Regions from separate parts of the Streptomyces sp. NPDC048295 genome, predicted to be linked through region 1. Evidence: riboswitches for the same ligand, from Rfam matches in the RefSeq annotation. Region 1 holds a riboswitch; each other region holds the start of a gene.
The links. A riboswitch is a leader RNA that binds a small molecule or an ion and turns the genes downstream of it on or off. The one in region 1 is predicted to bind cyclic di-AMP.

Region 1 (10,409 bases):
ACCACGAACCCGGCCCGCTCGATGGCGGCCAGGGTGTCGCGCGATGTATGGCATCCGCCCGTCACCAGCGGCCAGACCGTACGGTCCAGCGCCCGCTGCGTCATGGCCATGGCCCGGTCGTCGGCCCGTACATGCTCGAAGAAGCGCAGCTCACCGCCGGGCCGCAGCACCCGCACGAGCTCCGCGAGCGACCGCTCCACATTCCGTACGGTGCACAGCACCAGCGAGGCGACGGCCCCGTCGAACGCCTCGCTCTTCACCGGCAGCGCCTCTGCTGCGGCCGGCACCACATCCACCGGGATTCCCGCCCGCAGCGCCGACCGCACCGCCAACTGCCGCAGGCTGCGCTCGGGTTCGATGGCCACCACCTCCGACACCGCGGGCGGGTAGTGCGCGAAGTTCAGGCCATTGCCCGCACCGATCTCGATGACCCGGCCGGACAGGCCGGCCAGCAGCTCCGAGCGCACCGCGCCCAGACCCGCCTTGGTCTCCGCGGCCACGCTCATCCGGGCGTAGAACCGGGCGAAGACGGGATGGTGCACGGCGTCCTCGGGGATTCTCGTGCTGCGCAGACGCATGACGACCTCCTCGACCGGGCGCTCGGGCAGAAAGCACGCTACTTGGATTCTCCCCCGTCCTGAGCGGCTCAGACGCTCAGGACGCAGGCCGATTCCCGCCCAGTTCCGCCGCGAGCCAACTCCGGGAACGCGCACGGAAGTCGGCCGGCTCCAGGGCCCCCGCACCGGCCGGCACCGCCCCCAGCAGCGGGGCGCCCGCCACCACGGGAAGGTCCGCCAGATTGCAGCGCGCCGCGAGATCCGGTTCGGCGGGCATGCTGCCCACCACCACACCGAGGCACTCCAGCTCCCGGTTCCGCAGCGCCTCGGAGGTCAGCGCGGTGGTGTTGAGCGTGCCCAGACCGGGGGGCGTCACCACCAGTACCGGAGCGGCCAGCAGCCGCGCGGCGTCGGCAAGGGTCGAGCCCTCGTCGTCGAACCGTACGAGCAGCCCGCCCGCGCCCTCGATCAGCACCAGATCGTGCTCGGTCGCCAGCTTCCGGGCCGCTTCGGCGATCTCGTACGGCCGCACCGGCGGGAGCCCGGACCTGCGGGCCGCGGTGGCCGGTGCCAACGGTTCGGGGAACCGGGCCAGTTCGACCGCGGTGACATGGCCGCCCGCCAGCCGTGCCACTTCGGCGGCATCTCCCGGCTCGCCGGGGGCCAGCCCCGTCTGCGCGGGCTTCAGCACCGCGACACGGCGGTCCGGGCACGCCGCCGCCACGGCCGCCGTCACGACGGTCTTGCCGATCTCCGTGCCCGTCCCCGTCACTACCAGAACCGTCATCTCATCCCTCTCGCGCGGCCGCGCACACTGCGCGGCAGATCCGTGTCACGTCCTCGTCACCCGTCACGTAGGGCGGCATCGTGTAGACGAGATCGCGGAACGGCCGCAGCCACACTCCTTCCCGCACCGCGGCCCGGGTCGCGGCCGCCATGTCCACCTCGTGATCGAGCTGTACGACGCCGATCGCACCCAGTACCCGTACATCCCGCACCCCGGGCAGTTCCGACGCCGGGGCGAGCCCCTCCCGCAGTCCGGTGCCGATCCGCTTCACCTCCTGCTGCCAGTCCTGGCCGAGCAGCAGATCGACGGAGGCGCACGCCACCGCGGCGGCGAGCGGATTGCCCATGAACGTCGGCCCGTGCGCGAGCACCGGCACCTCGCCGCGCGAGATGCCCTCCGCCACCCGGGAGGTGCACAGTGTCGCCGCCATCGTCAGATAGCCGCCGGTCAGTGCCTTGCCCACGCACATGACATCGGGCGAGACCCCGGCGTGCCCGGCGGCGAACAGCTCCCCCGTACGGCCGAAACCCGTGGCGATCTCGTCGAAGACCAGCAGCACATCGTGCTCGTCGCACGCCTCGCGCAGCACCCGCAGATACTCGGGGGAGTGGAACCGCATCCCGCCCGCGCCCTGCACCACCGGCTCCACGATCACCGCGGCCAGCCGGTCGGCGTGCTCCGCGACCAGCTCCCGCAGGTGCCGGACGTACGCGGCATCCGGTTCGGCGTCGAAACCGGCCGGGGGCTCGTCCGCGAAGACCTGGCGGGGCAGGACACCCGACCAGAGCTCGTGCATACCGCCCTCGGGGTCGCACACCGACATCGGCTGCCAGGTGTCGCCGTGATAGCCGCCGCGCCAGGTCAGCAGCCGCTGCTTGGCCGGCCGCCCGGCCGAGCGCCAGTACTGCAGACACATCTTCACGGCGACCTCGACGGAGACCGACCCCGAGTCGGAGAGGAAGACATGCCGCAGCGGCTCGGGGGTGATCTCGACCAGCCGGGTGGCGAGCCGGACGGCGGGTTCATGGGTGAGCCCGCCGAACATCACATGGCTCATCCGGTCCAGCTGACCCCGGGCCGCCGCGTTGAGCACCGGATGGTTGTAGCCGTGCACCGCCGACCACCAGGACGACATGCCGTCGACCAACTCGCTCTGCCCGTGGGCCGGTTCGGCCAGCTTCAGCCGCACCCCGGACGCGGACTCCACGACCAGCGGCTCCTGGCGCCCCGGCATCGGGCCGTACGGATGCCAGACGTGGGCCCGGTCCAGGGACCGCAGCTCGGCGGGGGAGAGGACCTCAGGCATTGGGGGCGAGATCCGTTCCCGCGCCGCGACGGCGGACCGCCACCAGATCCGTGCGCGCGGCCGGCACCTCCTGGGCATCGGGCGCGGCCTCCCCGGGCACGTCACCACAGGGGGCACACCCGCCGTCGTGCGAACCGCATCCACCACCCGGCTGCGACCGGTGCGCGGGCAGTGTCGTCGTTCCCGCCCCCTCCACCTCGAAACCGGCGTCCGCGATCATGTCCAGGTCCGCCTGGCCCGCCTGCCCCTCGCTGGTGAGGTAATCGCCCAGGAAGATCGAGTTGACCAGGTGCAGGGCCAGCGGCTGCATCGAGCGCAGATGGACCTCGCGCCCGCCCGCGAGCCGTACCTCCACGTCCGGGCAGACGAACCGGACCATCGCCAGAATCCGCAGACAGCGCTGCGGGGTGAGGTTCCACTCCTTGGCCAGCGGAGTTCCCTCGAACGGGATCAGGAAGTTCACCGGCACCGAGTCCGGGTCCAGTTCGCGCAGCGAGAAGACGACATCGACCAGGTCGGCGTTGCTCTCGCCCATCCCGGCGATCAGTCCGGAACACGCCGAGAGCCCGGCGGCCTGTGCCTGGTGCACGGTCTCCACCCGGTCCGCGTAGGTGTGGGTGGTGGTGATGTCCCCGTACGTCCCCTCGGACGTGTTGAGGTTGTGGTTGTACGCGTCGGCGCCCGCCGAGCGCAGCCGGTCGGCCTGCCCGTCGGAGAGCAGACCGAGGCAGGCGCACACCTCGACGCCCTCGTTCTGCTCCTTGATCGCCTCGATGGTCTCCGACACCCGGTCGACATCACGGTCCGTCGGACCGCGGCCGCTCGCCACCAGACAGACCCGCTTGGCCCCGCCCGCCACCCCGGCGGCGGCGGCCTTCGAGGCCTCGTCGGGTTTCAGCCAGGTGTACTTGAGGATCTCGGCCTTGGAGCCGAGCCGCTGCGAGCAGTACGAGCAGTCCTCCGGGCAGAGACCGGACTTGAGGTTGACCAGATAGTTCAGTTTCACGCGCCGCCCGAACCACTGACGGCGCACCTTTCCGGCCGCGGCCACCACTTCGAGCAGATCGTCGTCGGAGGTCGCCAGTACGGCGAGGGCTTCTTCGCGGGTCGGCAGCTCGCGCCGCAGCCCCTTGTCCACCAGCGTGTTCAGGAGGTCCATGGCGAAGATCCTGGCCTACGGCACGGCCCGCAGCCAAGGAGGAACCGGACAACAGAGCCCGGCAAGGGTGTGTGTATTGCCACACCATGCCCGGCTGCGCCCACGGTTAGGGTCTGTGAGCTGCCTACAAAAGGGACCGCTCATGTCCTTGGACCCGTTCGACTGGATCGACGAGGAGGCGCGCCGCCGCGCCGACGCCGGACTCGTCCGTACTCTGCGCCCCCGGCCCGCCGCTCCCGTACTGCTGGACCTCGCGAGCAACGACTACCTGGGGCTGACCCGGCACCCCGACATCACCGCCGCCGCGGCCGGGGCCGCGCGCGACTGGGGCGCGGGCGCGACCGGATCGCGACTCGTCACCGGTTCCACCACGCTGCATGCCGAACTCGAGAACGAGCTGGCCGAATTCTGTGGTTTCGAGGCGGCGCTGGTGCTGTCGTCCGGCTACGCGGCCAACCTCGCGGCGGTCACCGCGCTGACCGGCCATGGCTCGCTGATCGTCTCCGATGCGGGCAACCACGCCTCGATCGTGGACGGTTGCCGGCTCTCGCGCGCCGCGACCGCCGTCGTCCCGCACGCCGATCCCGACGCTGTACGCAAGGCCCTGCGGTCGCACGAGGGGCGGGCGCTGGCCGTCACCGACTCGGTCTTCTCGGTCGACGGCGACGCCGCACCGCTGTCCCGGCTGGCCGAGGTCTGCCGTACGGAGGGCGCCGCGCTGCTCGTCGACGACGCACACGGCCTGGGCGTGCTGGGGGAGGGCGGCCGGGGCGCACTCGCCGCCGCCGGCCTCGCGGGCGGAGACGGAACCGTGACCACGCTCACCCTCTCCAAGTCCCTGGGCAGCCAGGGCGGAGCGGTCCTGGGCCCCGCCCGGGTCATCGAACACCTCGTCAACACGGCCCGTACATTCATCTTCGACACCGGACTGGCGCCGGCCGCGGCGGGCGCCGCACTGGCGAGCCTGCGGCTGCTGCGTCGTGAACCGGAACGGGCCGGCCGGGCCCGCGCGGTCGCCGCCGCGCTGTACGAGCGGCTGACCGCGGCCGGTCTGACCGCCGTGCGGCCCGACGCGGCCGTGGTCTCGGTGCGTGCCCCCTCGGCCGACGCCGCGGTGCGCTGGGCGGCCGACTGCCGCACTGCCGGAATCGCGGTCGGGTGCTTCCGGCCCCCGTCGGTGCCCGACGGGGTGTCCCGGCTGAGGCTGACGGCGCGGGCCGACCTGACCGAGGAGCAGATCGCCACCGCCGTGTCGGTCGTTCGGCGGACCGCTCCCGTCAGCTGACCGGAACCCGGTGGAGACCGCCGACGAACGAGGTCCAGGCCGCCGCGGAGAACCACAGCGGGGGCCTGGACACATCCTTGGAGTCCCGCACCGCCAGCCGCCCGTCACCGAACGGTGCGGCCTCCACACAGTTGTTCATGCCCGTGCTGCGGCTGCTGCGCCGCCACCGTAAGTCGTGCTGTGCGAGGCGATCCGACATGAGGGCCTCCCTCGGGCGCTCCGGGGTTCACCGACCGCCGCGGTCGATCGCGGCGATGAGGTCCAACGAGTGCTCCGGCGACAGCGCGTGTGCCTGCATCGTGCGGAAGGCCGAGCTGTACGCCTCAAGGTCTTCTTTCCGCTCCAGATAGAGGCTACTCGTCAAATGGTCGAGAACGACCACATCCAGATCAGAAGTGTTCGGAAATGAGAAGATAACGAAAGGCCCGGTGAGGCCGGCGTAGCCGCCCATCGAGAACGGCAGCAACTGAAGTTGCACATGGGGCAGTTGAGCCACCCGGGTCAAATGGCGCAGCTGCTCCCGCATCACCCGGCACCCGCCGACCTCGCGCCGCAGCACCGCCTCGTCGAGCACCGCACTCAGCCGCAGCGGCGGATCGGTCCGCAGTACGCCCTGCCGGGCCAGCCGTACCTCCACCAGCGAGTCCAACTGGCCCGCGGGCAGCCCGTCCAGCGATGCCCGGGTCACCGCACGCGCGTAGTCGGCGGTCTGCAGCAGCCCCGGCACCACCGAGGTCTCCAGCGTGCGCGCGGTCCGTGCCTGGGACTCCAGGCTGATGAAGTCGCGGTACTGGGGCGGGATCAGGCCGCGATAGGCGTGCCACCACCCGGTGCCGCCACCGCCCGCCGAGCCCGCCAGCGTGGCCAACAGGTCACGCAACCGGGCGTCGTCCACGCCGTACGTGTCCAGCAGCCGGGTCACGTCGGCCGGCCGCACCCCGCTCGCTCCGGTCTCGATCCGGCTCACCTTCGACTGGTGCCAGCCGAGTATCCGCGCCGCGTCCCGACTGGTCAGTCCCGACGCGTGGCGCAGACCCCGGAGCTCCTCCCCGAGCTTGCGGCGTCGAACCGCAGGGCCGTGCTGCATCCGCGGCCTCCCTCCCTCTTCTGCCGAGCGGACAGTGTGCCGCCCGCATACGGTCTTGTGTGGCAGGGTTCACCGCATTGAGCGACAGATATATGCATATCTTGGTGGATCGCCGTTACAGGGGGCAGCATCAATGGCAATCTGGTGCGAAGCGCAACCCGGACCGATCGCGGGTCCGTCCGGGTGGGAAAGGGACGGCTCGCCATGGCAGACCATCAGGAAGCAAGCGTCACTCTGCCGAGCGAGCCGGTCTCGGTCTCGGCGGCCCGCAGGTACGTGGACCGGGTGCTCGGCGAATGGGGTCCGGTCGCCGACACCGATTTCACCGACAGCGTCCGGCTCATCGTCTCGGAGCTCGCGACCAACGCCGTCCAGCACACCTTCGGGCAGTCGCCCACCTTCACCGTGGACCTCCGGCTGGAGCGGGAGGAGCAGCTCTATCTGGGAGTGACGGACAGTCATCCCCGCTGGCCCAGGCGGCTGCCCGCCGCCGTTCAGCAGGACAACGGGCGCGGCATGGTGATCATCAGGACCCTGGCCAAGGAGTGCGGGGGACGGCTCACCGTCAGTCCCACCGCCGACGGCGGCAAGACGGTGTGGATCGCGCTTCCCTGGAGCGTCCCGGTGCAGAGCTGACCGACGTGTCGCGGTGACCGTCCGTCCCCGCGGGCGCCCGGCTTCCACTCCGGCCCCGCCCCCGGACCCGCGGCGCCCCGGCCCTGCCCGGCGGAGCACGGCCGGGGACGCGGCCCCGGTCCGCCGGGCAGGACCCGTCTCAGCGGACCCGGCCGTAGTAGACGCTCCTGGTCCAGATCTTCTCCAGCCGGACCACCGAGCCGGTCCTCGGCGAATGCCAGATCTTTCCCTTCCCGGCGTAGATGCCCACGTGGTAGACGCTGCGGCCGTAGTGGAAGAAGACCAGGTCGCCGCGTTGCCTGTGCGAGGCCGAGATGTGGCGGGTCCTGTTGTACTGCTGCTGGGCCGTGCGGGGGAGCTTCTTGCCCACCTTCTTGAACGAGTAGAACGTCAGCCCCGAGCAGTCGAAGCGGTTGGGGCCGGTGGCCCCCCACCTGTACGGCGATCCCTTCTTCGAGGCCGCGATGTTGAGCGCCTTCATCGACAGGGTCGCCGCCTGGGCGTCCGTCGCGGCGCCCGGGGCGAACATGGTGGTGCCGACAGCGGCGAGAGTCAGAACCGAGGCCGTTCCGGCCCGGACGAGCAAAGACGGGACATGAACCTGCGCAGTCATGCGCAACCCTTCGTCAGCCGCCTGTGAAGGATGACCTGTCGGGTTCGGGCTGGCGAAGTTGCCCGGCCGCTTGCGGCGGCTTCACCCCGAGGGTCGACCGGTGTTCAGGCCGACCCGTTGTGCTCGGGTCCTCCACTCCTGCCGATCCACTTCTGTCGACCAGTCATCCGGGCGGCGGCAGGACTCGGCGTCCGCCCGGACCGCCCCGCCGCGGTGGCGGGGGCTTGTCGTCCCAGGGATCTTGACTCACGGACTGCCGGATTTCCGAGCCGAAACAGGGATATGTGAGGCTCCTCACGACTGATCCGTTCGGGTGGGCATGGTGCTTTTCGAGGCTCCGGCGGTGAATCCGACCGGTGTCGTACCAGGGGCGGAAGGCTGGATTCCGATCACGGGCCACTCGGAAAACGCAAGTTGAGCAGTCCCCCGTGAGGGGGGCTTCCTACGCCGAACGAGCGAGGAATTTCGATTGGACCGTCGGGCGTGTCGGGTACGGGAGTTGGGTGACGGCCACCGGGTGCCGGACGCCGGGGCAGGGGGAGTTGGCCCGGCCCCGGCGAGCACGCGGAGCGCGGAAACCGGTCAACTCGGCGGTGCGGGGGGTACGGTGACGCGCCCGGCCCGACGCTCCCCGTCCAGTACCCGCAGCGCCCGGGCGAGCGTCGTGGCGTGGATCTGCGCCTCCCCGCGCTCGTGCATCGACGCGAGCGCGTCCCGTAGCGCGCCCGCGTGCGATACCAGAGCCTGAGCGGCGCGAAGGGCGCCGTAGGTGTCGCTGCCGCGGGCCGGGTTGATCCGCCCGACCTGGTCGAGGACTTCGAGGTAGCGGTCGATGAACTCCCCCTCGGCGCGCGTCAGTGCGGGAAGCGGTGGGAACTCCGGTGGCCGCATCGGCGGATTCACCTCGTGCCGTGCGGAGGGGATGAGGACTTCCGGCTCTCCAGGACGTGGTCCACCAGCCCGTACGCCTTGGCGCCCGCCGCGTCGAGGATGAGGTCGCGCTCGATGTCCTCGGTGATCTGTGCGGCGTCGCGGCCCGTGTGACGGGTCAACAGCGTCGTGAGCATCGCGCGGACCCGTTCCAGCTCCTGGGCCTCGATCTCCAGGTCGGACGGCTGGCCCCGCATCGGTTCGGCGAGCTCGGGCTGCCGCACGACGACCCTCGCACCGGGCAGTGCGTGCCGTCGGCCGGGAGCGCCCGCGGCGAGCAGCGCGGAGGCGCAGGAACCGGCCTGGCCGAGGCAGTAGGTCTCCACCTCGCACGTGAGGTACTGCATCGTGTCGTAGATCGCCGACATGGCCCCGAACGAGCCGCCGGGGGAGTTGATGTAGAGCGAAACGGGGCGGTCCGGGGCGTCGTGCTCCAGGTACATCAACTGTGCGATCAGATCACCTGCCGCCGCGTCGTCGACCGGGGTGCCGAGGAAGACGATCCGTTCGGACAGCAGCTTGGAGTACGGGTCGAGGGTGCGGGTCCCGTTGGTCGTGCGCTCGGTGAACTCGGGCAGTACATGACGGGCGGTGGGACGGAACAGCATGGCGATGCCTCTCCTCCGGGGACCGTGCGGCTCTGCGTGGTCCCTTCACGGGGTCGTGCCGACTTCCGTGAGAAATGTACAGGACGTACAGAAGCTTGGTGTTGGCTTGCCCGGCCCATGCGGCGAGGAAGGCGTCCGGCACGCCGTTGACGGCAAGAGACGTGAGGCACGGGTGGCAGGCGTCGTGGAGCCGGACCTTTCGCAGCTCCAGCTTCCGCTGCAAGGAGTACGCGGCCTCACGCAGGTGACGGGTCGTGAGCGGCCGGTCGAGGTCTTGGGCCGCCGAGGGGCGAAGTCCTGTGCAGGCTCGGCCTCCACGCCTGCGGGCGCCGACAAGGAGCCGGGCGGCCACGGGCTCGACGTGTTTCTTCGTCGGTTCATCCAGGTCCTCGGCCGCGATTCCTCCTGCCGGGGAGGCCTTCTGTCCGGTCAGGCCCGCACGGTCATGCTCCCGTCATGGATCAGTGAGAGAGCGTGTGGGACGACGACGCCCTGCCGGCGCGTTCCGGCGAGGCTTCGTCGCGCAACGGGCTACGACGTCGTGACGCATGCGGCACCGGCGCCGTTCCGCTCCGGCTCTTTGCTGTCAAGCACCCGTGGCGAGGATGCGGTGACGATGCGAGTCGAGCGGCCGGAAGTCTGGCTGAGAGCGCGTGTGGCGGTCAGGCCGTGGCCGCTGACCGAACGCGCCAGTGGCGCGGGTCCACACTCGGCGGCTGAGGGCGCGGGGCCCGGATCCCGGGGGAGGGGGGCGCCGACGTCGCACGACACTCTCACGCGCGGATTGCTCGAAAGAGTCGCTCGCGCCGAGCGGTACGCGGGTCGGCCGCTGTGCCTCGGACCGAGCCGCTTGGCCTCCGTCTCGGGAACGACCGGCCGGTCGTTCCCGAGACGGAGGCCGTGAGGCTACCCGTGGGTGAAGTGCGGCGGCCGCTTCTCCACGAAGGCGGACATGCCCTCCTTCTGGTCGGCGGTGGCGAACACCGCGTGGAAAAGGCGGCGTTCGAAGCGGACGCCTTCGGTGAGGGTGGTCTCGAAGGCCCGGTTCACGGCTTCCTTCGCCATCATGGCGACGGGCTTGGACATCTCGGCGACGGTGGTCGCGACGGCGAGGGCCTCGGCGAGCAGCTCGTCGGCGGCGACGATCCGGGAGACCAGGCCGGCGCGTTCGGCCTCGGTGGCGTCCATGGTGCGGCCGGTGAGGCACAGTTCCATGGCCTTGGCCTTGCCGACGGCGCGGGTGAGGCGCTGGGAGCCGCCGATGCCGGGGATCACCCCGAGTCTGATCTCGGGCTGCCCGAACTTCGCCGTGTCCGCGGCGAGCAGGATGTCGCAGAGCATGGCCAGTTCGCAGCCTCCGCCCAGGGCGTAGCCGGAGACGGCGGCCAGGGTGGGGGTACGGACCTGGCCGAGGCGGTCCCACGCGGTGAACCAGTCGGAG
Region 2 (10,409 bases), on a different contig from region 1:
CTCGCTCCACCGCGGCTCCCACCGCTTCGACTCCTGCCAGTGGTCCCGCAACTCGTCCTGGTCCCGCCAGAACCCGGTGGCCAGACCGGCCGCGTAGGCGGCACCGAGCGCGGTCGTCTCGGCGACGACCGGACGGCTGACGGGTACGCCGAGGACATCGGCCTGGATCTGCATGCAGAGGTCGTTCGCCGTGACCCCGCCGTCGACCTTGAGCACGTCGAGATGGACGCCGGAGTCCTGTTCCATCGCCTCCACCACGTCCCGGCTCTGGTAGCAGATGGCCTCCAGGGTGGCCCTCGCCAGATGGCCGTTGGTGTTGTAGCGGGCCAGGCCGACGATGGCACCCCGGGCGTCCGAGCGCCAGTACGGGGCGAAGAGGCCCGAGAACGCCGGTACGAAGTACATCCCGCCGTTGTCCTCGACCGTCCGGGCGAGATGTTCGCTCTCGCTCGCGTTCGAGATGATCTTCATCTGGTCCCGCAGCCACTGCACCGCGGACCCGGTGACCGCGATGGAGCCCTCCAGGGCGTAGACCGGCGGGCTCTGCCCGAACCGGTAGGCGACGGTGGTGAGCAGGCCGTGCTTGGGCCGGATCAGTTCCGTGCCGGTGTTGAGCACGAGGAAGTTGCCGGTGCCGTACGTGTTCTTCGCCTCGCCCGGCTCGAAGCACACCTGCCCCACCGTGGCCGCCTGCTGGTCGCCGAGCACCCCGGTGACCGGGATCGCTGCGCGCAGCGGCCGGGAGGTGCGCGTGCGGCCGTACGCCTCGGCGTCGGAGGAGGACCGGATGGCCGGGAGCATCGCCCGGGGGACGCCGAAGATGTCCAGCAACTCGTCGTCCCAGTCGAGCGTCTCCAGATTCATCAGCATCGTCCGGCTGGCATTGGTCACATCGGTGGCGTGGATCCCGCCGTCGGGGCCGCCGGTGAGATTCCACAACACCCAGCAGTCCGTGTTCCCGAACACGGCGTGTCCCTGCTCGGCGGCCGCGCGGACCCCTTCGACATTCTCAAGGATCCACTTGATCTTCCCGCCGGAGAAGTAAGTGGCAGGGGGCAGGCCCGACTTGCGCCGGATGATCTCGCCGTATCCCTCGTTCTCCAGGGCCTTGGCGATCGAGTCGGTGCGGGTGTCCTGCCACACGATGGCGTTGCAGTACGGCCGGCCGGTGCGGGGGTCCCAGACGACCGTCGTCTCGCGCTGGTTGGTGATGCCGATGGCGTCGAGATCCGTGCCGCTCAGACCTCCGGTGCGCAGAGCGGTCTGCATCACCGAGTTGGTGCGCTCCCAGATCTCCACCGGATCGTGCTCCACCCAGCCCGGCCGGGGCAGGATCTGCTCGTGCTCCAACTGGTGTCTGGCCACTTCGTTGCCGCCGTGATCGAAGATCATGAAGCGGCTGCTGGTGGTGCCTTGGTCCACTGCGCCGATGAAGTCCGCCATGGCATGCTGCCTCTCCTGAGTCCGGGCTCGGTGACGGGACCGGGCGTCACTTCTCCGGGAGTACGGGGATGGTGCCTTCCGGTTCCTCCTCCGCCGAGGGCAGGAAGCGGCCGATGAAGGCCTTGTAGACGAACGCTCCCACCAGGCCGCCGACGAACGGGCCCACGATCGGCACCCAGAAGTAGAAGTTCCCGTACTGGTCCCGCCAGGCCCCTCCGTAACCGGTGAGGAAGCTGGCCAGCCGGGGGCCGAAGTCACGGGCGGGGTTGATCGCGTACCCCGCGTTGGTCCCGAACGCCATGCCGATGGCCACCACGATGAGGCCCACGATGAACGGGCTGAGATTGACGCCCGGCGGGGTGTTGAGGAGGTCGGTGACCGCGAAGATCAGCAGTACGAGAATGGCGGTGCCGATGACCTGGTCCCGGAAGGCTCCCCACTCGTGGACCGGAAGTGCGGGGTTTCCGTTGGCGGGCAGCGTGGAGAACACGAACTGTGTCTTGATCGTGTGTCCGGGATCCGCCTTGGCCAGCGCCTCCGTGTAGTTCCAGCGCACCAGCAGGGCCGCGACGAACGCCCCCGCGACCTGCGCGAGGGAATAGGGCGCCACCTTCTTCCAGGGGAAGTCCTTGAACGCGGCGAGCGAGAGCGTCACGGCGGGATTGAGATGGGCTCCGCTCAGTCTGGCCGCCACATACACACCAAGAGTGACACCGAGACCCCAGGCCCAGGCGATGCTGTCGTGATTGCCGAGGCCGCCCGGCGGATCGGTGAGCGCACCGCCGGCCACGACCTGCGCCACGACGCCGCAGCCGATGAGGATCAGGATCATCGTGCCGAGGAACTCGGCTGAGAGTTCCCCGACGATTCCGGACTTCTTGAGCCGCTCCATGGAGAGCTCGCTTCCTGTCGATCAACGACTCCTGGCGGCATAGATCCACATCTGAGCGTAAACGGCAGGAAAAGGTTCCGCATGCGGTGGCGGACGCGCCGTTTCGTTACGTTCCGGAGCAGTGCCCCGTGCGGTCTCAGTCCACGTCGACCTGGTCGAAGAGGTCCAGCATCCTGCCGAGCACCCGTACGCAGGCCGTCACCTCGGCATCGGTCAGATCTCCCTCCACCCGGCGCAGCAGGGACTGCTCGCGGGTCACGGCCGCGGTGATCGCCGCCCTGCCGCCCTCGGTCAGCCGGACCAGGGAGGACCGCTGGTGGGCGGGGTTGGGGATGATCTCGGCCAGGTGCCCGGCCACGGCGTCATTGACCATGCGCTGCACGAACTGCCGGCTCAGCGCCTGTGCCCGGCCCATCTGCGGAACCGTCATCGGGCCGTGTTCACGCAGCAGGTCCAGCACGGCACGGACGCCCACGGAGAGGCCCTCGATCGGGGTGGCCTGCTCCACCTTGCGCTGCACACGCCGGTAGAGGGGGCCGACCAGGGCGAAGACCTCCGTGAGCCGTTGGGCCAGTTCCTCGGGTGCCAGGGGCGGATCGGTGTCGGTCATGCGGCCATCATGACACCTTGGTTGTCAGAATGGCGAGTGGATGGCACCTTGGTTGTCATGAATGCTGCCTCCGAGTTGAAGTCCTTCGAGACCGACGACGGCCGTCTCGTCCACCGCGACACCGGGAAGGGCCCGCTGCTGGTGCTGCTGCACGGTGGATTCCTGGACCACGGGATGTGGGACGACCAGGTGCCGGAGCTCGCACGGGACCACCGTGTGATCGTGCCGGACGCCCGCGGGCACGGTGGATCGTCCAATGCGAGCAGGCCCTTCCGTCACACGGACGACCTGGCCGCCCTGCTGCGCCGGCTCGACGCCGGCCCCGCCGTCCTGGTCGGAGTGTCGATGGGCGGGGCCACCGCGGTCGACACCGCGCTCGAACATCCTGGTCTGGTGCGCGCGTTGGTCGTCAGCGGGGCGGGTACGAGCGAGCCCGAGTTCCACGACTCCTGGTCCTGCCGGGTCCTGGCCGAGCAGGCCCGTGCCCTGGCCGCAGGTGATGTGGCGGGCTGGATCGACGCCTTCATGCTCTTCGCGGCGGGCCCGCACCGCACACTCGACGACGTCGACGGCGCCGTTGTACGGCGTCTGCGCGCGATGGCCGAGCGGACGCTGGCCAAGCACACCGCCGACGAACCCGACCTGCTCGTGCCCGTACCCGACACCTGGGCGCGGGCGGCGAAGATCGGCGTCCCGGTGCTGACCGTCACGGGCGGCATCGATTCCGACGACCACCTCGCCATGGCCCGGCGCCTCGCACGGACGGTCGCCGACGGTCGCGAGGCGAGCGTCGAAGGAGCGGCGCACTATCCCAACATGGAACGGCCGGACGCCTTCGGCGAGATCCTCGGGAACTTCCTGACGGACGTGTTCGCGCGGGGGGACGGCGCCGTGTGACGCGCGGCCCCCGGGCTCAGTGCGCGGCCGGCACCGTGTCACCGGCCTCCGCGGCTCCCCGCGCCGGGGCGTCGTGGAGGCCGAGGCGCAGGTGCTCAACGTGGAAGAGAGCCTGGTCGAGGAGTTCGGCCACGTGGTTGTCGTACAGCGCGTAGCTCACCGAGCGGCCGCGCCGCTCGCCGGGCACGAGGGCTCCACCGTCATCGTCGGCCTCAACGGCCTGCGCCTGCTGCGCGACGCCGCCTGGACGCGGGCCGGCAGCGACGGCTGAGGCCCACACCGTGGCGGAGGCGGGGCGCCACGCCATGGGAAACCCGGTGGGGGTATCGTCGGGCCCGCACCGCACGACCCGTACGACCGAGCATTCGAGGCAGCCGTGGATCGCGGACGGACACGCACACCGGGAACGTCCCGGCTGCTCGTGCTGTGTGCCGTCCTGTGCGGACTGTTCCTCATGCACGGCGCGCCGGTGAGCGCCGCGGAGGGCTGTCATGACGCGATGGCCATGAGCGCGGCGACGCCCATGTCCACGACGACTGCCGACGGCCACCTCGCCGTGCGGGGCGAGCACGACGCCGCGCATGTGGCCGCCGCCGTGCCCGCGACGAACGGGGAGTCGTGCGTATTCACCCATGCCCGTGACCGGGTGCTGCCGCTGCTGATGGCATGGGGCCTGGTGCTGCTGGCCGTAGGGGTGCTCGCCGGGCACCGCACGGCCGTACGCGGTCCGGCCCGGCGGGGACCGCCGTTCGCCGGCAGGGATCTGCTGCTCCAGGTGTGCGTCGCGCGGACGTGACAGGAATCCGCCGGTCCACGGCTCTTCGGGCCCGGACCGGCCGGACGGTCCTGTACCTTTCGCGCGCCATGGATGTGGCGCGTCCACCTGGAAAGAACCTGTGATGTCCGCTTCCCTGTCCTTCGCCGCCCGCCGCCGCACGCTCGCGGCCGCCGGCGCCGTGGCCGCCCTCGCTCTGGCACTCGCGGCCTGCGGCTCCTCCGACGGCTCGAAGTCCGACGGCTCGTCCATGCCCGGCATGGACCACGGCTCGGGCAGCGCGTCCGCACCGGCCGAGCCCGGCGGTACGTTCAACGACGCGGACGTGAAGTTCGCGCAGCAGATGATTCCGCACCACCAGCAGGCCATCGAGATGGCGAAGCTGGCCGACGGCCGCGCCGCCGACCCCGAGATCGAGAAGCTGGCCGCCGCGATCGAGAAGGCCCAGGACCCCGAGATCAACACGATGAAGGGCTGGCTGACTTCGTGGGGCAAGCCGCTGCCCTCGGACTCGTCCTCGATGGGTGACATGCCCGGGATGGACCACGGCACGGACGGTTCGGGAATGCCCGGAATGATGTCCGACAAGGACATGAGCGATCTGTCGGCCGCCAAGGGCAAGGACTTCGACAAGAAGTTCGCCCAGCTGATGATCGGCCACCACCGGGGTGCGGTCACCATGGCCGAGGAGGAGCGGAAGAAGGGTGACAACGCCGACGCGAAGAAGCTCGCCGGCGCTGTCATCACCGCTCAGACCGCCGAGATCGAGCAGATGAACAAGATCATCGACAGGCTCTGACCGCAACGCGGGTGCGGGCCTTCGCACGACCGTCCGGATGGAGTCGTGCGAAGCCCCGCACCCCATGGTGCTTCCGTTCGGATCACACCGGGCTCGCGTGTTCCGGAGCAGCGAGCAGGCCGGCCACCTCCTGAGCGGTGGTCTCCCGGAGCTCCTCCCCGACCAGCAGCCACCGGGTGATGCCCAGCGATCGAAGGAAGGGCAGATCGTGACTGGCGATCAGGAGCGCCCCCTCGTACGACTCGAGTGCGCCGGTCAGCTGCCGCACGCTGGCGACGTCGAGGTTGTTGGTCGGCTCGTCCATCATCAGCAGCTGCGGCGCCGGCGCGGCGAGCATCGTCGCCGCGAGGGCGGCACGGAAGCGTTCACCGCCCGAGAGGGTGCCCGCAGGCTGTTCCGCGCGTTTCCCCTGGAAGAGGAAGCGTGCGAGCTGGGCGCGGATGTGGTTGTCGGTGACCCCGGGGGCCATCCGGGCCACGTTCGCCGCAACGCTCAGCTCCTCGTCCAGCACATCGAGCCGCTGCGGGAGGAACCGCGTCGGGACGAAGGTCCTGGCCTCGCCGGACAAGGGGGCCAGCTCACCGGTGAGGGTGCGCAGCAGCGTCGTCTTCCCGGCGCCGTTGCGGCCGACGAGTGCGATCCGCTCGGCCCCCCGCACCTGGAGGCTGCCCTCACGGAGCCTCCCGAACCGCGGGCGCAGCTCGTGCAGGCTCAGCACGGTGCGCCCGGCCGGCACCGCCGTGCGGGGAAGGTCCACACGGATCTCGGCATCGTCACGGATGGCCTCCGCGGCCTCCTCGCGGCGCTCGCGCGCCTGGCCGAGCCGTTCCTCGTGGACGCCGCGAAGCTTGCCCGCCGACTCCTGCGCGGACCGCTTGCGGCGGCCGGCCAGGATCTTCGGGAGGCTGCCTTCGGCCTCGGTCCTCCTCCCGTTCCTCTGGCGACGGGCCAGCTTCACCCGGGTCTCCTCCAGTTCGCGTTTCTGGCGGCGAAGATCGGCCTCCGCGGCCCGCAACGTCCTCCCGGCGGCCTCCTGTTCGGTGGCCACGGCTTCCTGGTACGCGGACCAGCCACCGCCGTACCAGTTCACGGATCCGGCGCGCAGCTCGGCGATGCGGTCCACGCGCTCCAGCAGTTCGCGGTCGTGGCTGACCACGACCAGCACGCCCGAGCGCCAGGAGTCGACGGCCTCGTAGAGTCTCCGGCGGGCGAACACGTCGAGGTTGTTGGTGGGCTCGTCAAGGAGCAGTACGTCGGGACGGTCCAGCAGCAGTGCGGCCAGGCGTAGCAGCACGGTCTCGCCACCGGACAACTGGCCTACTGTGCGGTCCAGTTCGATGTCTCCGAGCCCGAGTTGGCCCAGGGTCGCCAGGGCCCGTTCCTCGACGTCCCAGTCGTCGCCGACCGTCTCGAAGTGCTTCTCGTCGACGTCCCCGGACTCGATGGCGCGCAGCGCCTCGCGCCGCTCGGCGATGCCCAGGGCCCGGTCCACCCGCAGTGTGGTGTCGAGGGTGATGTTCTGCGGAAGGTGGGCGAGGCTGCCGTTGACGGTCACCGACCCCTGGGAGGGGCGGAGCTGACCGGCGAGCAGGTGCAGCAGTGTGGACTTTCCCGCGCCGTTGGTACCGACGAGGCCGACGCGGCCCCGGCCGATGGCGAGCGAGAGTCCGTCGAGGACGGTCGTGCCGTCCGGCCGGCGGAAGGACAGGGCCGAGCAGGTGAGGGAAGCGCCGGGGGTGGTGGGTGTCGCCATGGTGTTCCTCGCATTCGCAAGCGCGGTGAGTGGGGGCTTCGTATGCGAGCACCACGCGGCGACCGGGCAGCGGAGGGGGGTACGGCGGTCCCGAAGATCGAGGGACGGCTCATGCACCGAGGTCGCATCCACGCGGGGTCACGGGCAGTGCGGAGCACTGCTACGGCGTGACAGACGTACGGGCGGTGCCGTACGGCGTGATGTTCGCGAACCTCAGATGCGCAACGTCCACCTCTATCGGAGACAACAGGACATCAGAACCATAACGGTGGGGAGGGAGGGATGGCAATGCCTCCGGGCGTCGGGCGGGGCCGGCTGTGCGAGCCCTCCGTCGCGGTATGTCCGTCCCATTGTGGGTGGTTCAGGCGAATTGCCCCTTTGGAGTGCCGGGTGAATTGCACCTTTTGTGAATTCGTGGCGCGAGTCACTTCCCATTCCCTCGAAGTCGCGTCACATGATGCGGACCCCTTCCCGTGCAAGGGGGGAGGCGCGCTCGATGTGAGCTGGATTACCACAATTCCAATGTCTTGATCTTGTAAGTGAATTGCGTGCGGAAATCAGGGTCTTGTCCCTTTCGGTTCCTCTCGCCTACGGTCACCGTCAATCCGGACGGAACGCCGAATCCTGCCGCCGCCCGGACATCCGACCCACTCGTGTACGGCAGGAGCGGGGGACCCAGATAAGCCGCCGGCCCGGTATCCGGAACGGCTCGGGTGAAGCCGCGCTCAGCGCGGCCAGGCATCTCCAGCCTGAACCCGACAGCTCACCTCGCAGGCGACGGAGAGGAATCCAGCATGTCCGCAACGCGTACGTACCGTCGTCTCAGGTCCACCTCGCTGACCCGGGGCTTCATCGCCGCGGGTACGGGTGCGGCCGCCCTCCTGCTGCCGTTGACCGGCGCCGCCACGGCCTCGGCTGCGCCAGTACAGTCCGTCAGCGCCGCGGCGCCCGCAGCGCAGCCCGCGGCGTACACCAACAATCTGGACGGCTGGATCAAGGAGTCGCTGGCCGTCATGGCTGAGCACGGCATCCCCGGCAGCTACAACGGCATCCACCGCAATGTGATGCGCGAGTCCTCCGGCAACCCCCGGGCCATCAACAACTGGGACTCGAACGCCGCAGCAGGAACACCGTCAAAGGGTCTCCTCCAGATCATCGACCCGACCTTCCGGGCCTACCACGTGCCCGGCACGGCGATGGACGCCTACGATCCCGTCGCCAACATCACCGCGGCGTGCAACTACGCGGCCGACAGGTACGGCTCCATCGACAACGTCTTCGGGGCCTACTGAGGTACGGAACCCGGCCGCGGGGGCGTCCGGTCGGCACGGCACAGGATCGTGCCGACGGTGACGCGGGACGGCGCGAGTCGCAGTGACGTGTTCCGCAGCGCGACGGCCGCCGGACGGGACAGCCGCTGACCCGTCCGGCGGCCCGGCGGGCGGACGGGCGGCCGACTGGCTGCGGGGCCGGCGCTCGGCGTCGTAGCGACCGAGCGCCGGCTCGACGATGGGTCCGGCGCGCAGCGCGGCGGCCGGTGTCGCCGCGTCCTCCAGCGCCTGGCAGGGCCCCTGGCAGGAATTCGGGGTCATGTCATGGGCGGCGTCGCCGAGGAGGGCGATCCGGCCCACGGTGCAGCACGGCAGTCGCACGACCATCTCATTGCCGCGCCGGCGTCTCGCGGCATCCGTTCGTCCGCGCGGGATCCTCACTCCGGGGCGCGCTGCGTCGGCCTCGCCGGTCCCGAGCGGGGCATCACGGGAACGGTCGCCGCCGACCCGGCCCGGACCGCCTGCACCACCGCGTCGTGCAGGCGACGGCTGTCCTCCTCCGAGGGGCACGCGACGGGGCTGCCCGACATCGTGAACCAGTCGATCGCACCGGTGTACTGCACGGTGACCTGGGCCGTGTCCTCCGCCCAGGTCGTGTGCACGGTCAGGTCCCCGGACAGGACGCCGACCTCTTCCGTCAGCACGCCACCGTGCCCGGAGAACACACCGCGAGTCGTCCATGACGCCCAAGCCATGACTCCAGGCTGGCATCAACACCGCGGATGCGCGACCCGCGGGCTCGCCACTCCGGCCCCGCGCCCCGCCCGCCCCGTCCGTGCGGGAGGTCGTCCCGCCTTCCGGATGCTGGATACGGGCGAAACTTTCCATCGGCCCGGGCTGCGGTTCCCGCACCCCCCGATCCCCGGACTATGACGCGTTGTTAACGCCAAACCGTCGAATTTGGCCATCGGAACAACGAATTCCGAAGGTGAACGCCTCTTGACCTGCGGAACACGTCGGGATTGCATATCGCGCTGGGAGCGACGAAACCACTCACCACGTCCTCGTCTGGAGGCGATACCGCTCCCGTGCTCAGACACCGCACCTGTTGATCGGAACCGCACGATGACCGACACGCTCAGCGCTCCCCAGGCGCTCGCCCCAGCGACCGGCCCCACTCCCCAGAAGCTCAAGCGTTCCATCGGCGTCGTGGGCGGCACACTGCTCACGCTCTCCTGCGTGACGCCCGCCTCGACCCTCTTCGTGGTCGTACCGGACCTGTTCTCCACCCTCGGCACGTACACCGCCCTCACCATCGCCATCGGCTCGCTGCTCTGCATCGCGGTCGCCTTCTGCTACTCGGAGCTGGGCACGCTCATCCCCAGCGCCGGCGGCGAGTACGCCATGGTGTCGACCATGGCGGGGCGGCTCGCCGGGTGGCTCGTCTTCGTGCTCTCGCTGCTGGTCGTGATGATCGTTCCCCCTGTGATCGCCATGGGAACGGCCGACTACCTCGCACCCATCGTGCACATTCCGGCCCCCGTCGCGGGCGCCGGCGTCATGCTGCTCGCCACCCTCGCCGGCCTCCTCGACCTGCGCGCCAACGCGTGGATCACCGGGATCTTCCTCGTACTCGAAGTGATCGCGGCAGGCGTCGTCGCCGTTCTCGGCTTCGCCCACTCCGAACGAGGCGGATCGGCGCTGGTGCACGGGTCGGTCGCCTCGTCGGGCGGCACGAGCTCGACCGTCACCGCGATGATGGTGGTCTCCGGGCTCGCGATCGCCCTCTTCATCACCCAGGGCTTCTCCACGGCCGTCTACCTCTCCGAGGAACTGGAGAACCCGCGGCGCAACGTGGCCCGCACCGTGCTCGCCACCCTCGCCATCTCCACCGCGGTCATCCTCGTCCCGGTCATCGCGATCACCCTGGGCGCCCCGGACCTGGAGGCCCTGACCTCGGGCGACCTCA
Region 3 (10,409 bases), on a different contig from region 1:
ACACCGTCGGCGCGATGGACCCGCTGACCTGCGCCCCGCTCGTCCCGGCCGGTGGGCCCTCCTGGACCTCGGTGTTCGGCGACGAGATCGCCGCGATCGGTGCGGAGCGGCCGGACGTGGTGGCCATCACGGCGGCGATGCTGCACCCCGTCGGACTGACGAAGTTCGCCGAGGCGTTTCCCGACCGGGTCTGGGACGTCGGTATCGCCGAGCAGCATGCCGCCGTGTCCGCGGCCGGACTGGCCACCGGCGGGCTGCACCCGGTCGTCGCCGTCTACGCCACTTTCCTCAACCGGGCCTTCGACCAGCTGCTGATGGACGTCGCGCTGCACCGGTGCGGGGTGACCTTCGTCCTCGACCGGGCCGGCGTCACCGGTCCCGACGGGGCCTCGCACAACGGCATGTGGGACATGTCCGTGCTCCAGGTCGTCCCCGGCCTCCGGATCGCCGCCCCGCGCGACGCCGGGGAACTCCGCGCCCAGCTCCGCGAGGCCGTCGACGTCGACGACGCGCCCACCGTGATCCGGTTCCCCAAGGAGTCGGTGGGGGAGCCGGTCCCGGCGGTCGGCCGGATCGGCGGTATGGACGTGCTGCACCGGGCGGACGACCCCGACGTACTGCTCGTCGCCGTCGGCGTGCTCGCCCCGGTCTGCCTGAAGGCCGCCGATCTGCTGGCCGGGGCCGGCCTGCGCTGCACCGTCGTCGACCCCCGCTGGGTGAAACCGGTCGACGAGGAACTGCCCCCGCTCGCCGCCCGGCACCGGCTGGTCGCCGTCGTCGAGGACAACAGCCGGGCGGGGGGCGTCGGTTCGGCGGTCGGGCAGGCGCTGCGGGACGCCGGGGTGGACGTACCGCTGCGGACGTTCGGCATCCCCGAGCAGTTCCTCGCGCACGGCAAGCGCGCCGAGGTACTGGCCGACATAGGGCTCACCCCGGTCGAGATCGCCGGACGGATCAGCGCAGCACTGGCCGCCAAGGAGGCGGCGACGAGGACCGAGGAGAGCGGGGAATGAAGGACGACGGGCCCAAGGGCTTCGACCTGGCGCGGCTCCTCGCGGAGCGCGGCGCCGAGCGCTACGAGCTGCACACGAAACACCTCAACCACCAGCTGCCCCGGATGCTCCGCACCATCGGCTTCGACAAGGTCTACGAACGGGCCGAGGGCGCACACTTCTGGGACGCGGACGGCAACGACTACCTGGACATGCTCGCCGGATTCGGCGTGATGGGCCTCGGCCGGCACCACCCCGTCGTACGCAAGGCCCTGCACGACGTCCTCGACGCCTCGCTCGCCGACCTCACCCGCTTCGACTGCCAGCCGCTGCCCGGACTGCTGGCCGAGAAGCTGCTCGCGCACAGCCCGCACCTGGACCGGGTCTTCTTCGGCAACAGCGGCACGGAAGCGGTCGAGACGGCCCTGAAGTTCGCCCGCTACGCCACCGGCAGGCCCAGGATCCTCTACTGCGCCCACGCCTTCCACGGCCTGACGACCGGCTCCCTCTCGGTCAACGGGGAGGACGGATTCCGGGACGGCTTCGCCCCCCTGCTGCCGGACACCGCGATCGCACTCGGTGACCTCGACGCGCTGCGGCGTGAGCTGAAGCGCGGTGACGTGGCGGCACTGGTCGTCGAGCCGATCCAGGGCAAGGGCGTCCACGCCGCGCCCCCCGGCTTCCTGCGCGAGGCGCAGGAACTGCTGCACAAGCACAAGGCCCTGCTCATCGCCGACGAGGTGCAGACCGGACTCGGCAGGACCGGCGACTTCTACGCGTACCAGCACGAGGCGGGTGTCGAGCCCGATCTGGTCTGTGTGGCCAAGGCCCTCTCCGGCGGCTATGTGCCGGTCGGGGCGACCCTGGGCAAGGACTGGATCTTCCGGCGCGTCTACTCGTCCATGGACCGGGTCCTGGTCCACTCCGCGAGCTTCGGCTCCAATGCCCAGGCGATGGCGGCCGGGCTCGCGGTCCTCACGGTGATGGAGGACGAGGAGACCGTCGACCGTGCGCGCCGCACCGGTGAGCTGCTGCGCGACCGGCTGACCGCACTGGTCGGCCGCTACGAGCTGCTGCACGAGGTGCGCGGGCGCGGACTGATGATCGGCATCGAGTTCGGCCGGCCGTCCTCGCTCAAGCTGCGCAGCCGCTGGACCATGCTCCAGGCGGCCCGCAAGGGGCTCTTCGCGCAGATGGTGGTGGTGCCGCTGCTCCAGAAGCACCGCATCCTCACCCAGGTCTCGGGCGACCACCTGGAAGTGATCAAGCTGATTCCGCCCCTGGTGATCGACGAGTCGGACGTCGACCGGTTCGTCACGGCGTTCACCGCTGTGATGGACGACGCACACAGCGGCGGTGGGCTGATGTGGGACTTCGGCAGGACACTGGTGAAGCAGGCGGTCGCCAACCGCTGACCGCTTTTGCCTGAGAGGCAAGATATTTGCCTCTCAGGCAGGATCCTGGCCCAATGGGTACATGAATCCTCCAGACGGAGGGGTGGCCGACGAGCTGCCCGGAGTCGCGCCTCGCCTGCGCGACCTGCGCCGGAGCCGTGGTCTCACCCTGGAGACCGCCGCTCAGCGGGCCGGGCTCTCGCCCGCCCATCTCTCCCGGCTCGAAACGGGTCGCCGCCAGCCTTCGCTGCCGATGCTCCTCGGTCTTGCCAGGATCTACGGTACGACGGTCTCCGAGCTGCTCGGCGAGACACCCCCGGAACGTGACGCGATCATCCGCGGCGGGAAGTTCGAGGGAGCCGAGGCGGACGGCTGGATGTACCGGCAGGCAGGCGGTTCCGGCAGGGCGATGCAGGCGCTCCGCGTCCGGGTTCCGCAGGCCGCGCAGAGCGATCTGGTGCGGGTCCATCCCGGCGAGGAATGGCTGTACGTGCTCGCCGGGCACCTGAGGGTCTGGCTCGGGGACACCGTGCACGATCTCGCCCCCGGGGACAGCGCGCACTTCGACTCGCTCACTCCGCACCGGATCACCGCCGTCGACCGCGACGGCGCCGAGCTGCTCTTCGTCCACACCCTGCTGCAGAGCCCCGCTGCCGAGCTGTGCCTCGGCAGCGGCATCCACCGCCGCTGAGACCGGTCTCCGGTCGCCAGAGAGGACCGTCATGTCCGATTCGGAGAACTTCGACCCGCTCGGGTCGACCAAGAAGTACGAGGCCCAGGAGCGCAAGTTCCCGCGCGGCGTGGTGATCCGGCTGTTCGCCTACCTCATCGCCGGACACATCTTCGCGGCCTTCCTCTACCTGCTCTTCGCGGTGGCCGGCAAGGGCTGACCACCGCGACCGGGGCTCGCGGCTACGCCTCGTCGAGGAGCCGGCCGCGCAGCCGCTCACGGGTCCCGGGGGTGAGCCCCAGGCCCTCGGAGAAGTAACGCTCCGTGCTGCCCCAGGTCTCGTCGATGGTGGCGAACGCCGCGGCGAGGTATTCGGCATGGGCGCCGAAGAGCGGATTCAGCAGTTCCATCACCTCGGCCGACATGCCGTCCGCCGAGGTGTCGCTGCGGCGCACCTTGTAGCGCCGGTGGGTGTCGTTGGACTTGAGGTAGTCGGCCTCGATGGCGTCGCGCTCGACGCCGACCGCGAGCAGGGACACCGCGATCGACAGGCCGGCCCGGTCCTTGCCCGCCGCACAGTGCATCAGGGCGGGCACACTGTCCTCGGCCAGGGCGTGCAGTACCCGGCTGTGCTCGGCGGTGCGGTCCTGGATGATCGAGCGGTACGAGGCGATCATCCGGTTCGTTCCCTTGCCGTCGCCGAGGATCGAGCGCAGCTGCTCGGTGTCGCCGTCGCGGACCATGTGCCAGAACTCCGCACCGTCCGCCGGGTCGGAGAGCGGGATGCTCACATTCCGTACGCCGGGCAGCTCCACGTCCAGACCGTCGAGCCGACGGTCGGCGGCGTTGCGGAAGTCGAAGATCGTGTGCAGACCGAGGCCGCCGAGGAAGGAGGCGTCCTCGGCGGTGGCGTGTGCCAGGTGACCACTGCGGAAGAGCCGCCCGTGCCGCACCCGCCGGCCGTCCGCGGTGGGCAGCCCGCCCACATCGCGGAAGTTGCGGACACCCGCCAGCTCGGGTTCCGTCGACGGTACCTGCGGCAACTGCTGCGTCACAGCGACTCCTGGGGTGTCCGGTGCCGACGCGGGTCGTCGGCGAGGCGACTTCCGCGACGATACGACATTGGTTCCTCAGGCAATCATCTCGGCCTTTCCCTGTCGATACCCGGGCGAACTCCGTTGCCCGGGCGGTGAATCCGCCCGGTGAATTCCTGGCAAGTCCGTTGCCCACGTCCCAACGATGGTCGATGATGTGCGGAACTGTTGGAATGTGGGGATGCGATGATCGAGACGGGCAACACCGGCCGGACCTGGCTGCTCACCGGGGCGAGCAGCAGCTATGCACTGCGGCTGACCGGACAGGACGAGCTGGTCCATCTGCACTGGGGGCCGAGGATCTCCCTCGCGGCGGCCGAGGCGCTGGCCGCCGCGCCGGAGCTCCCCTTCAGGGCCTTCGAGTCCCATCTCGACGGCCGGGAGGAGTATCCGGTGGAGGGCGGACCCCGGTTCGTGCGCCCGGCGCTCTCGGTGCGTACCCCCGAGGTCCGGGGCACCGAGTGGGCCTTCACCAACGCCTCGGTGGACGGGGACGAGCTGCGGCTCGGCTTCACCGACTCCGTGCACCGGCTCGCCCTCACCCTGCACTACCGGATGCGGGACGACTCCGACGTCGTGGAGCGCTGGGCCACCGTCGCCCATGCGGGACCGGACGGCCCGCCGCTGGAGCTGCTGCGCGCCGACGCGGCCGCCTGGTCGCTGCCGGCCCGTGACGGCTGGCGGCTGAGCCGGCTGCATGGACGCTGGGCGGCGGAGTCGCGGCTGGAGCGGGCGGAGCTGCTCCACGGCGAGAGCGTCGTCTCCAGCCGGCGCGGCCACACCGGGCACCAGTACCTGCCCTGGGTGGCCCTGGACGCCGACGGCGCGGCGACGGAGGAGAGCGGTGAGGTGTACGGGTGTGCGCTCGGCTGGTCCGGCTCGTGGCGGATCTCCGTGCAGCGGCTGCCGGACGGGCTCGTGCAGATCACCGGCGGCGCCGGCTACGACGACTCCGGACTGCTGCGGCTCGCACCGGGGGAGTCGTACACCACACCCGTGTTCGCCGGGCTGTGGAGCGGCCAGGGGTTCGGCGGTGCGAGCCGCGCCTGGCACGCCTGGCAGCTGGCCCATGTGATCCCCGACGCGGAGCGGTCGCGGCCGGTGCTCTACAACTCCTGGGAGGCGACGGGCTTCGACATCTCGCTGGACCAGCAGCGTGCCCTCGCCGTGCGCGCCGCCGCGATGGGCGTCGAGCTGTTCGTGGTGGACGACGCGTGGTTCGGGCGGCGGACCAGCGACCGGGCCGGGCTCGGCGACTGGACGCCGAATCCGGACCGCTTCCCCGACGGGCTGAAGCCGCTCGCCGACGAAGTGCACGGGCTCGGCATGCAGTTCGGAATCTGGGTCGAACCGGAAATGGTCAATGCCGACAGTGATCTCTACCGCACGCACCCCGACTGGGTGCAGCACTTCCCCGGGCGGGCGCGGACGGAGTACCGCAACCAGCTGGTGCTCAATCTGGCCCGCCCCGATGTGCAGGAATACCTCTGGGAGCAGCTGGACACGCTGCTCTCCGAGACGCCCGTCGACTATGTGAAGTGGGATTTCAACCGTTGCTTCACCGATGCGGGCTGGCCGGGCGAGGAGTACCCGCAGAAGCTCTGGATCGAACATGTGAACGCTCTGTACGCGCTGATCGACCGGCTCAGGGCCGCGCATCCCTCGGTCGCGTTCGAGTCCTGTTCGGGCGGCGGTGGCCGGATCGACCTGGGGATCCTGTCCCGTACGGACCAGGTGTGGACCTCCGACAACACCGATCCGCTCGACCGTCTCGCCATCCAGGAGGGTTTCGGGCACATCCATCCGGCCCGGGTGATGGCCGCCTGGGTCACCGACAGCCCGAACCACCAGCTCAACGGCAGGGTCAGCTCGCTGCGCTTCCGTTTCGTGAGCGCCATGGCCGGTGTGCTCGGGGTCGGCGGGGACCTCACCGAATGGAGCGAGGAGGGGCTGGCCGAGGCGCGGACCTGGGTGGAGCTCTACAAGAAGATCCGGCCGGTCGTGCAGCACGGCGCGCTGTACCGGCTGCGCGAGCCGCGCGGCGGACTCGGTGCGGTCCAGTACGTCCACGGTGAGGAGGCCGTGGTCCTGATGTGGCTGGAGGCGCAGCGGTACGGGGAACGGCCCCCGGCTCTGCGACTGCGCGGGCTCGACCCCGCGGCGACGTACACCTGCCTGGACACGGGGGCCGTGCACCACGGTTCGGCGCTGCTGCACCAGGGGCTGCACAGCGGACTCCGGGGGGATCTCGACGCACGGGTGCTGCGCCTGCGGAGGGTGTGACAGAAGGGGCATGTCCGTAATGCGAGCTTTTGCCTGAACATCGCCCGTTTGTACGGGAGATGATCGCCGCCTCGTGAGCGGGATCATATCCGTGACGGTGTGTGGCGACAGGGAAGTCGGGCATTCCGTGCGCCGTGCGGAAAGCCAAGATCCGTAATCCACGGAGGGTGACCGGAATTCCGCGCCGATTTCCCCGGCGCGGAATCCGTGATGGAACCCGCCGCTTGTTCTCGTCGTCCCGACTCGCTTACGGTCACCGTCAATCCGGACGGACCGCCTAATCCTGCCGCCGCCCGGAATTCGTACCCACTCATCGCGTGGCAGGAGCGGGGGAACCAGGTAAGTCGCCGACCGGAGAAATCCGGCCGGCTCGGGGTGAAGTCGCACTCGGTGCGGCCGGGCATCTCCAGCCCGAACCCGACAGCTCACCTCGCAGGCGCCGGAGAGGAAATACGTCATGCCCATATCGGGTAAGCACCGCCGTACGAAGATCGGTCCCGTCGCCCGTGGAGTCGCCGCGGTCGGCGCCGGTGGCGCCGTCATCGCACTCCCGCTGCTCGGCGCCACCGGTGCCCACGCCGCGGAGCAGGCCGCCCCGGCCGCCGCCCCGCAGTCGGCCACCGCCGCCACGCAGGCCCAGCCGGTCACGCAGAAGCAGGCCGCCACCACGACGTACTCCGTCGTCTCCGGCGACTACCTGTCGAAGATCGCCGCCGAGCACAAGATCAAGGGCGGCTGGCAGCAGCTGTACCAGGACAACCGCAAGGTCGTCGGCGAGGACCCCAGCCTGATCTTCCCGGGCATGAAGCTGACCCTCGGTGCCAAGGCGGCCGGCAACGCCGCGCCCACCGGCGCCGGCACCGGCTCCGCCCTCCCGTCGAAGGCGCCCTCCGCCGCCGCGGCCGCTGAGAAGTCCGCCCCGGCCAAGTCCGTGACCGCCGCTCCGGAGACCAAGGCGGCCTCCGCCCCGGCCGCCAAGAGCAGCAGCTCCGGCTACGTCCACCCGGTCCCCGGCAACCACACCACCAACTACCGGGCCTCCGGCTCCAACTGGTCCAGCGGCAGCCACACCGGTATCGACTTCCCCGTCGCCACCGGCACCAGTGTGAAGTCCATCACCTCCGGCACCGTCGTCGCCGCGGGCTGGGGCGGCGCGTACGGCAACCAGGTCGTCATCAAGCACGCCGACGGCCACTACTCGCAGTACGGCCACCTGTCCTCCGTCTCCGTCTCGGTGGGCCAGGGCGTGAGCGCCGGCCAGCAGGTCGGCCTCTCCGGCGCCACCGGCAACGCCACCGGCCCGCACCTGCACTTCGAGGTCCGCACCGGCCCGGCGTACGGCTCGGACATCGACCCGATCGCCTTCCTGGCCTCGCACGGCATCTACGTCTGAGCCGAACGGCCGGGCAGCTGAGCGACACAGCATGACCTGAGCGACACAGAAGGGGCGGTGCGCGGCGGCGCACCGCCCCTTCTGCTTATTCCCCCTTTACCAAAACCTGACCGGGTGGTCTATCTCACCACCCGTCAACCCCTTATTACGGTCGCGTAGGTCACATTCGGCGGTGCAGGATAAGCGTTTGTGGCAGACGATTCGAGAAAAAACCAACGTGGCGTCAACAACGGACAGGGCGTCATCGGGTCGTACGCGGCGATTGGCGACAGCTTCACCGAGGGAGTCGGCGACCCCGGCCCGGACGGGACCTTCGTCGGCTGGGCGGACCGTTTCGCGGTACTTCTCGCGGACCAGCTCCCGGATTCCGATGCGGCGGCGGGCAGCGAAGGCTCCGCGCACGGCAATTTCAGGTACGCCAATCTCGCCGTACGAGGACGCCTCCTCGACCAGATCGTCGAGGAGCAGGTGCCGCGCGCCAAGGAGCTCGCACCCGACCTGGTGAGCTTCTGTGCGGGCGGCAACGACATCATCCGGCCGGGCACCGACCCCGACGACGTGGCCGAGCGCTTCGAGCGCGCCGTCGCCGAGCTGACCGGGGCGGTCGGCACGGTCATGGTCACCACCGGCTTCGACACCCGTGGCGTTCCCGTGCTGCGCCATCTGCGCGGCAAGATCGCCACGTACACCGCCCATGTCCGGGCCATCGCCGACCGCTACGACTGCCCGGTCCTCGACCTGTGGTCGCTGCGTTCCGTCCAGGACCGGCGTGCCTGGGACGACGACCGACTCCACCTCTCGGCCGAGGGACACACCAGGGTCGCGCTGCGCGCCGCCCAGGTCCTCGGCATCGACGTGCCGGCCGACCCCGACCAGGAATGGCCCCCGCAGGCGCAGCGCGGCACCCTCGAAGTACGGCGCGACGACATCCACTGGGCACGCGAGTACCTGGTGCCGTGGATCGGCCGGCGGCTGCGCGGCGAATCCTCCGGCGACCACGTCGAGGCGAAGCGGCCGGACCTCCTGCCGCTCTAGACCGTCTCAAGCGGTCCCGCCTGACGTGTCCGGAGCCCGGACACGTCCGGCGGGCTGCGGCGGCAGCGATGCCGGTATCCGCTCCAGCACACCGCCCGCGAAGACGTCGTACAGCGGCAGCGTCTCCAGATGCACATAGCCGATGTGGCAGTCGCAGACCGCCAGCGGACAGGCACGCGGACCGAGGGCCCGGCGGTAGCTCCCGTCATAGAGATTGCCCAGCTCGGCCGGGACGAAATGGCAGCGCCGCACGGTGCCGTCACCGTCCACCGAGACGACCGACTCACCGGTCCTGCAGGGCAGCCCGGCCGACCGGTGCGGATGCCGGCTGTACGGGAAGAGCGGGTCGATGGCCGTCCAGCGGTCCGCCTCCTCGTCCGTGTAGGTGTGGCCCTCCGCCGCGTTCACCCAGAGATAGACGTCCTCCGGCAGCGCGGCTCGCAGCCGCCGCGCCTCGTCGAGATGGTCGTCGAGCCCGACCACGCCGACACTGTGCCGGATGCCGAGCGCGGTCAGCTCCCGGCACTTGCCGAGGAACCGCTCGTACGGCGTCTGCCCCGGGTGGTACGTGCACCACAGCGCGATCTTCTCGCGACCCGCCTCACCGGCCTCGGCCAGCCACCCCGTACGGCTGCTGATGTTGGTCTGGATCGCGAGCCGCCGGATGTGCGGCAGCTGCGCCAGCTCGACCAGCGCACGGCGGTACCAGGAGCGGACCAGCCCCTCGCCCCACGGCGTGAAAAGCACCGAGATCCGGTCACCGGTCTGCGCCGCGGCCCATGCCGTGAACCGCTCCAGCGCGGCACGGTCGGCCCGCAGCTGCTCCGGGCTGTCGCGCCGCTTGGCGAACGGGCAGTACGGACAGTCGTAGTCGCACGAGGCGAGCGGGCCGCGGTAGAGGATCGTCAGGTCCATGGGCGCGCTCACTTCAACTCGTACGCGGCCATCGCGGCCCGTACGCCGGGGGAGAACAGTTCCGGGCCCAGCGCGTCGGAGTGGGCCAGACCCTCGGGGGAGAGCCGCAGCAGTCCGGACGCCCCGGCGGACGCATCCAGCCAGCCGCGCGCCTCGAACCGGGCCAGATCGAGGGGGAAGTCGTCGGCCGGCGAGGTGCCGAACCGCTCCCGGTAGTCGGCCAGGCACAGCCCCTCCGCCTGGAGGACCGACTGCAGGAGGTGGCGCCGGCGCGCCTCGTCACCGTCGACGTACCGCCCGACCTCCGCGCGGGAGAAGTCCTCGGTGGCCGCGTAACCGTCGATGATCGCCCGGACCTCCCGCATCTCCACCGCGTAGTCGAAGGAGTAGTGCAGCTTCGTGGTGTACGAGCGGGCACCGCACCCGAGGCCGATCATGCCGTCGGTCTGGCACGCGTAGTCGTCGGGTCCGTCAGTCCGCGGGGCGTCGGCGCGGCGGAACATCCGCATCGAAACCTGCTCGTAGCCATGGGCCAGGAGATGGTCCCGGCCCGCGCGGTACAACCGCAGCCGCTGCTCGTCCCAGGCCGCGTCCGCCGCGGCCTCGCTGTCGGCACCGAGCCGTCCCAGTCCG

Region 2: linked by a shared signal. The riboswitch ahead of AB0D53_RS23910 (transglycosylase SLT domain-containing protein) and the one ahead of AB0D53_RS31145 (C40 family peptidase) in region 1 are both predicted to bind cyclic di-AMP.
Region 3: linked by a shared signal. The riboswitch ahead of AB0D53_RS15445 (LysM peptidoglycan-binding domain-containing M23 family metallopeptidase) and the one ahead of AB0D53_RS31145 (C40 family peptidase) in region 1 are both predicted to bind cyclic di-AMP.

Annotation. Positions count from the first base shown of each region.
Region 1 is NZ_JBEZLL010000026.1:1,191-11,599, forward strand. It holds gene AB0D53_RS31105 (methyltransferase domain-containing protein) at 1-578, opposite strand, end outside; gene bioD (dethiobiotin synthase) at 655-1,344, opposite strand; gene AB0D53_RS31115 (adenosylmethionine--8-amino-7-oxononanoate transaminase) at 1,346-2,650, opposite strand; gene bioB (biotin synthase BioB) at 2,643-3,809, opposite strand; gene AB0D53_RS31125 (8-amino-7-oxononanoate synthase) at 3,952-5,094, shown strand; gene AB0D53_RS31130 (DUF397 domain-containing protein) at 5,087-5,293, opposite strand; gene AB0D53_RS31135 (helix-turn-helix transcriptional regulator) at 5,321-6,181, opposite strand; gene AB0D53_RS31140 (ATP-binding protein) at 6,386-6,817, shown strand; gene AB0D53_RS31145 (C40 family peptidase) at 6,957-7,430, opposite strand; cyclic di-AMP (ydaO/yuaA leader) riboswitch at 7,434-7,620, opposite strand; gene AB0D53_RS31150 (hypothetical protein) at 8,013-8,321, opposite strand; gene AB0D53_RS31155 (ATP-dependent Clp protease proteolytic subunit) at 8,330-8,965, opposite strand; gene AB0D53_RS31160 (enoyl-CoA hydratase) at 9,875-10,409, opposite strand, start outside.
Region 2 is NZ_JBEZLL010000016.1:152,846-163,254, forward strand. It holds gene glpK (glycerol kinase GlpK) at 1-1,443, opposite strand, end outside; gene AB0D53_RS23875 (MIP/aquaporin family protein) at 1,490-2,335, opposite strand; gene AB0D53_RS23880 (MarR family transcriptional regulator) at 2,472-2,945, opposite strand; gene AB0D53_RS23885 (alpha/beta fold hydrolase) at 3,003-3,842, shown strand; partial or broken gene AB0D53_RS23890 (transcriptional regulator) at 3,859-4,032, opposite strand; gene AB0D53_RS23895 (hypothetical protein) at 4,312-4,638, shown strand; gene AB0D53_RS23900 (DUF305 domain-containing protein) at 4,742-5,416, shown strand; gene AB0D53_RS23905 (ATP-binding cassette domain-containing protein) at 5,499-7,169, opposite strand; cyclic di-AMP (ydaO/yuaA leader) riboswitch at 7,775-7,959, shown strand; gene AB0D53_RS23910 (transglycosylase SLT domain-containing protein) at 7,964-8,461, shown strand; partial or broken gene AB0D53_RS23915 (FAD-dependent monooxygenase) at 8,455-8,833, opposite strand; gene AB0D53_RS23920 (hypothetical protein) at 8,878-9,195, opposite strand; gene AB0D53_RS23925 (APC family permease) at 9,566-10,409, shown strand, end outside.
Region 3 is NZ_JBEZLL010000009.1:1,087-11,495, forward strand. It holds gene dxs (1-deoxy-D-xylulose-5-phosphate synthase) at 1-1,013, shown strand, start outside; gene AB0D53_RS15420 (aspartate aminotransferase family protein) at 1,010-2,407, shown strand; gene AB0D53_RS15425 (XRE family transcriptional regulator) at 2,469-3,077, shown strand; gene AB0D53_RS15430 (DUF6126 family protein) at 3,109-3,276, shown strand; gene AB0D53_RS15435 (tyrosine-protein phosphatase) at 3,299-4,111, opposite strand; gene AB0D53_RS15440 (alpha-galactosidase) at 4,337-6,433, shown strand; cyclic di-AMP (ydaO/yuaA leader) riboswitch at 6,731-6,887, shown strand; gene AB0D53_RS15445 (LysM peptidoglycan-binding domain-containing M23 family metallopeptidase) at 6,891-7,826, shown strand; gene AB0D53_RS15450 (SGNH/GDSL hydrolase family protein) at 8,016-8,861, shown strand; gene AB0D53_RS15455 (STM4011 family radical SAM protein) at 8,868-9,776, opposite strand; gene AB0D53_RS15460 (STM4012 family radical SAM protein) at 9,785-10,409, opposite strand, start outside.